2 regions of the Paraburkholderia sp. MM6662-R1 genome follow, and region 1 is predicted to be linked to the other one. Evidence: riboswitches for the same ligand, from Rfam matches in the RefSeq annotation. Region 1 holds a riboswitch; the other holds the start of a gene.
What was found. A riboswitch is a leader RNA that binds a small molecule or an ion and turns the genes downstream of it on or off. The one in region 1 is predicted to bind glycine.

Region 1 (3,031 bases):
CTCTTTGTTCGGGCTCGAACACAAAGTTGACATAGTCACGGGAACGCTCGGTAAGGCACTTGGTGGTGCGTCCGGCGGATATGTTTCGGGACGACCTGAGATCATCGCATGGCTTAGGCAGCGCGCCCGGCCATATTTGTTTTCAAACTCCCTTATGCCAGCCATCTGCGAAGCCTCGCTCGTTGCCATCGAGCTGGCCGAAAAAGGCGAGGATCTGCGAAAGAATCTGGTTGAGCGAACGCTGCAGCTACGATTGGGACTAAAAGAACTTGGATACACCGTCTCCGGAACCAATCATCCGATTGTGCCGGTGATCACGGGAGACGCCGCCGTCGCGGTGCGCGTTGCCGATCATCTCAGGTCGCTTGGGATCCTAGTCGTTCCATTCTCTTATCCGGTTGTGCCGAATGGCGCTGCCCGCATTCGAATGCAGGTCAGCGCCGCGCATTCGGAGCAGGATATCGAGCGCGTCATCGCCGCATTCAAATCAGCGCAGTCTTTACTGTAAGTGAGCGGACTGAGCAGTATATAGAGCGTTACTTCTCAACACCGGCCGGCTTCACAGCCGGCCGTTCCCATTGTCTCTATCTATCAATTGCTTGAGCCACCGTCTCAGCGGTCGCAGCCGATAGGGTCCATCCCAAGTGCCCATGACCGGTATTGTAGAAGACGCCTGGACGCTGCCCCCGTCCGACCCGCGGCAACATACTAGGCATCATAGGTCTGAGGCCCGCCCATGGAATCACGCTGGAAGTGGAGACGCCGGGAAAATGCCGTCGAGTCCACTCCACAAGCGGGGCCACGCGATCTGCACGAATGTCGCGATTCATTCCATTGAACTCTGCAGTTCCGGCAACGCGCAATCGAGTCGGACCGAGTCGACTGGTAACAATCTTTGCCCGGTCATCGAGCAAGCTGACCCATGGAGCGGAGCTTTGACTCTGTTCATCTTCTAGATTGACAGTGATTGAATATCCTTTGACCGGATAGATGTTCACTCGATCACCCAACATCGAGGCAAACGCCCGGCTTGCCACCCCTGCACAGATGACCATAGCGTCGAAGACCTGCTCGCCCTGCTCCAAGGAAATAACGATCTTGTCGTGACTGTCATGCGCTATTGAACGGACCAGCGCCTCGTACTTGAACACGACCCCTTGCCGTTCGCAAGCTGCGGATAATCCGCGCACAAACTTATGGATGTCGCCGGTCGAATCGGATTCGGTAAAAAACCCCCCGTAAAACTCGCCTGAAAGACTCGGTTCAATAGAAGCGATTTCTTCAGGGGACACCGGATTTCTGACTAAGCCACCTTCGCGCAGTATCTCGTTCACGCGCGCAGCTGCGTCGAACTCCTTACGCGTTCCGTAGACATGGAGTATGCCCCGACGCTCAAGGTCGAACTCGATGCCTTCTCGCTCGGCAATGCTGAAAAAAGGATCACGCGCAGCAATTGCGAGTCGGACAGTTTCGATAGTGTTTTCCTTGTACCGAGGAATCTGACGTACAAACTCGCCGATCCAACTGTACTTGTGCCAGCTTGGTTTCGGATTGAGGAGGAGGGGAGCGTCACGATCTAACATCCAGCGGATGCCTTTCAATATCGTTGCGCTGCTGTTCCAGACTTCCGCATTGCATGCGGAAAGTTGGCCGCCATTGGCGAACGAGGTCTCCATAGCCACATAGCGGTGACGTTCGAAGACGGTGACTTGATGACCGCGTTGCAAAAGCGAATACGCGGTGGTGACGCCAGTAACGCCGGCGCCGATGATAGCAATACGTGACATGGTTTTCCCAGATGGTTTAGAACGCCGGCCACTGATTTGTGGTTGGCTCAATGCACCATCTGTTCATGTACCTGAGAGTTTCGCCATTACTCAATCGAACAATGGCTCCCCTTCGGTGGGCGCGCGCAGCGCCGCTCTCCAGATGCTCCAACAGCACGGTCCTTTTCGCCTGAGAGTTTCCGGGGCGGTTGCTCCGTCGGCGCCGTCTTGAAGACGAACTCTTCCATACTGCATGTTGGAACTTGTCTACGTTACATCAGTGCAAATATTCCTGCAATGTTTGTTATCCTGAATACAAGTCTAAGACGCCCATATCGAACTACTCAAAGTCATGCCGAAGTGCGTTTGCAAAAGTAACTAATGAGGTTGTTCAGGAAGACCTCGCAGGAGCGAAGTTGTTCAAGAGATATGAACTCGTTTGCTTTATGTGCATGCGAAATGCTTCCCGGCCCGCAAATGAGTGTGGGGATTTGTGCCTTCGAAAAGAACCCGGCCTCCGTGCCATACGCCACTTTCCGAGGCACAAAATCTTGCTGCAACTGTCTGACGACTTTCGTGAGTTGAGCCTCATCGGGAGCCTCGAATGCTGGCACGTCAGCGATACGCGAGAACTCAATGTTGCACGCTTGGTTCTCTTCTTTCATTTGGGGAAGTACGGATTGGTACGCGTACTCTCTCACTCGCTGAAAACAGTCGTCTGGATCTACACCGGGTAAGGTACGGAACTCGAAGCTTAGCTCGCACGTATCGGGAACAGTGTTGGTCGCGATGCCACCCGATATCAACCCTGTCTGTGCGGTGGAGTAGGGAACATCGAATGCATTGTCAAAGGGGCCGGTCCTTCTTAGATCATCTGCAGTGTCGCGGACATGTCTTACCAGCAATGATGCATACTCGATTGCATTGACGCCGTAGGGGGTCAATGAAGAGTGCGCCGCTTTTCCGTGCACGCAGCAGCGATAAGCGCTCTGGCCTTTATGAGCATATACCGGCAACATATCTGTAGGTTCGCCGACGACACAGCCTTCGGCATTCAACCCTCGGCGTGCTAGTTCCTCGATCAATATGGGGATTCCCGTACATCCGACCTCCTCATCGAACGAGAAAGCCAAATGCACCGGCTTTTCGTGTGGCAGCTTCGCTAGGCGTTGAATAAGCGCGAGCGTTACGCCGATGAAGCCTTTCATATCGCACGCGCCGCGTCCATAGATGCGCGCCTCCCGGATTTCGGCGCAAAATGGATC
Region 2 (3,031 bases), on a different contig from region 1:
GGTCGTGTTCGCCTCGATGACTTCGCCCGAGACCGGCGCGTAGATATCGGAGGCGGCCTTCACCGATTCGATCACGGCGACGGTGTCGCCCGCGGTCACGGACTTGCCGAGTTCCTGGACTTCGAAGAAGACGATGTCGCCGAGCGCTTCCTGCGCGTGGTCGGTGATACCGACCGTCAGCGTGCCGTCCGCTTCGGTGCGGACCCATTCGTGCGATTCGGTGTATTTCAGTTCGGCCGGGATGCTCATTGGATGCTCCTGAACGGTATGTTCGGTAGTGTTTGAATGTAGGGGCGTGCGCCGGCCGCTCAGACCGCCAGCACCTTGCCGTTGCGCACGAACGGCAGTTTTACCACGCTTGCGGGACAGGCTTTGTCGCGAATCTGGACGTGCACGGTGTCGCCCGGCTGCACGCCTTTCGGTACGCGCGCGAAGGCGATCGATTTCTGCATGGTCGGCGAGAACGTGCCGCTGGTGATTTCGCCGTCGCCGTGCGGCGTGACGACTTTCTGATGCGCGCGCAGCACGCCCGCGGCCTTGCCGTTTTCCTTCAGCAGGATCAGGCCGACGAACGCGGCGCGCGAGCCGTCGGCTTCGAGGCTGCTCTTGCCGACGAACTCGCGCGGCGAGGCCAGGTCGACGGTCCATGCGAGGCCCGCGTCGAGCGGCGAGACATTGTCGTCCATGTCCTGGCCGTACAGGTTCATGCCGGCTTCGAGGCGCAGCGTATCGCGCGCGCCGAGACCGGCCGGGCGCACGCCGTGGGCCGCGAGCGCATTCCACAGCGCTTCGACGTGGGTAGCCGGCACGATGATCTCGAAGCCGTCTTCACCGGTATAGCCGGTGCGCGCGACGGTCAGCTCGCCGAACGGCGTGCCGTCGACGCGCGCGGCGTTGAACGGCTTCAGCGTTTCAGTCGCGGCGCGCGCGGCCGGCACGGTTTGCCAGGCCTTTTCGCGTGCGTTCGGGCCTTGCACGGCGACGATCGCCAGATCGCGGCGCGGCGTGATGGTGAGACCGAAGCCGCCCGCGTTGAGCTGGCCGAACCAGGCGATGTCTTTGTCGGCGGTGCCGGCGTTGACGACCACGCGGAAGTGGTCTTCGGCGAAGTAATAGACGATCAGGTCGTCGATCACGCCGCCGTTCGGATTCAGCATGCAGGAGTAGAGCGCGCGGCCCGGCGTTTGCAGCTTCGCGACGTTGTTCGCGAGCGCGTATTCGAAGAACGCGCGGACGCGCTCGCCGGTGAAGTCGACCACGCACATGTGGGACACGTCGAACATGCCGGCGTCGGTACGCACCGCGCGATGTTCCTCGATCTGCGAGCCGTAGTTGACGGGCATGTCCCAGCCGCCGAAGTCGACCATGCGAGCATTGAGCGCGCGGTGAGCGGCGTGGAGCGGGGTGTGTTTGAGTTCGGTCATGGGGCCTCGGGCATCTCGCGAAACAAAAAAGGCCATGCGGCGCACTGCCTCGCGGCCGTGTGCCTGCGAGCGTGGTTCTGCATGACCCCTCTGTCCTCGATACCTGAGAGATTGCGCCGCCGCGACCGGCTCAATGAGCTCGATTCGTCACGGTGAAACGCGCGCCCCTTCGGTGGGCAGCCTGCCTGCGGTGCACGAGGTGCGCGCGGATGGCTACTGCCGCTCTCCAGAGTGCGAAAAAGCCGCCGGAAGACGGGTTTTTCGACGCGGTCGGTCCTTTTGCCTGAGAGTTTGCGGGTGTGCCCCTTCGGCGGCGCGGCCTGCGATTTTTCGCCTGCCAGCACGCTCTCCCGACGCGTGCGGCGAATTTACGCGACGGGCCGGGGCTTGTCAAATAAAGGCCCGGGAGCGGTGTGGGGCCGGCTGTGGCTGTTCGGGGGCGTCAAAAAGAAAGCGCGGACCGTGGTGCCCGCGCTTTTCAGTTGCTTCTCCCGGTGCCATCCGTGACCGCACGATGAGCGGTAGTGGGGGCTCACCTGGTGGCTCGTTTGCCGATTCGGTTTGCCCACTTGCTCGCTGACTCACTCGCCGATCGCATGAGCCGCATTGTCCAGTTCCTGATTCAGCACGCGCTGTTCTTCCGCGGACAAACCGCCGCCATGCTGGGCGGCCATGTCATGCGCTTCCTGGCGAATCGTCTCGAGACGATGATGCAGCGCGGCGCCTTGCGGCGGCGGGTAATAGCCCTGATTCACGCGGTTATCAATACGGTGCGCGAGATTGTCGATGCGGCCGTCGACCTGATGCAGACGCTGGTCCGCGATCTGCTGGGGAGTCGGGCCCGGATGCGGCGTCGGCGGGGGCGTTACCACGCAGGCGGCGACGGAGCCGAGCAGCGCGCATGCAACAAGGGCACGGATGATTCGAGACATGGATTCTCCCGGAGTCGTTGTCGTGTTGGGTTGCTACCTCACTAGCAACGGCTGACGAAGAATGCCCGCTGACTCTGCAGCGGGCGAATTTGTAACGTTATGTTCCTTTTTCGGAACGTCAGGAAAGCCAGCGCCGACAGCCTTCGCGGCGCTAAAGGCGGTCCCGTTTTTGGTACACAGATCGTGGTGGCGCGGTGTCGACGCACAGCGGGGCGGGGTTCAGCGAATGCGCTCGAACGGCAGTCGCACACCCTGCTCGGAACTGCGCGCGGCCAGGTCGATGATCGTCATCACGTCGACCGCGTCGCGCGTGCTGATCGGAAATGCGACGCGGTTCTGGATCGCGTCGGCCAACGCAATATAGAAGCCTGCGTACTCGCCGTTTCGGGTCGGCAATTCGCACTCGACTTCCTCGTCGCCTTCGAGCACGCGCAGCACGCCGGGGCTGTTGCCGGCGCCGAAGCCTGCGTCGCCGGGGCGCAGGCCCGCTTTCAGCTGATCTTCCTGGGTGTCGAGGCCGTACTTCACGTAGCTGCCGCGCGTGCCGTGGATCGAAAAGCGCGCTCCCGGCAACGCGGTCAGCGCGCTTGCGTGCAGCACGACCTCGAACTCGTCATAGCCGAGCTGGATGTGCACGTAGTCGGGTGCACTTGCGTCGTCGCGATGGGTGCGCAC

Region 2: linked by a shared signal. The riboswitch ahead of gcvT (glycine cleavage system aminomethyltransferase GcvT) and the one ahead of OKW39_RS43505 (D-amino acid dehydrogenase) in region 1 are both predicted to bind glycine.

The regions. Positions count from the first base shown of each region.
Region 1 is NZ_JBNDLV010000005.1:132,966-135,996, forward strand. Features, by position in the region: gene OKW39_RS43500 (glycine C-acetyltransferase) at 1-508, shown strand, start outside; gene OKW39_RS43505 (D-amino acid dehydrogenase) at 585-1,787, opposite strand; glycine riboswitch at 1,934-2,023, opposite strand; gene argE (acetylornithine deacetylase) at 2,117-3,031, opposite strand, start outside.
Region 2 is NZ_JBNDLV010000001.1:2,635,354-2,638,384, forward strand. Features, by position in the region: gene gcvH (glycine cleavage system protein GcvH) at 1-249, opposite strand, end outside; gene gcvT (glycine cleavage system aminomethyltransferase GcvT) at 309-1,424, opposite strand; glycine riboswitch at 1,505-1,664, opposite strand; glycine riboswitch at 1,686-1,787, opposite strand; gene OKW39_RS12370 (hypothetical protein) at 2,006-2,356, opposite strand; gene OKW39_RS12375 (oxidoreductase) at 2,576-3,031, opposite strand, start outside.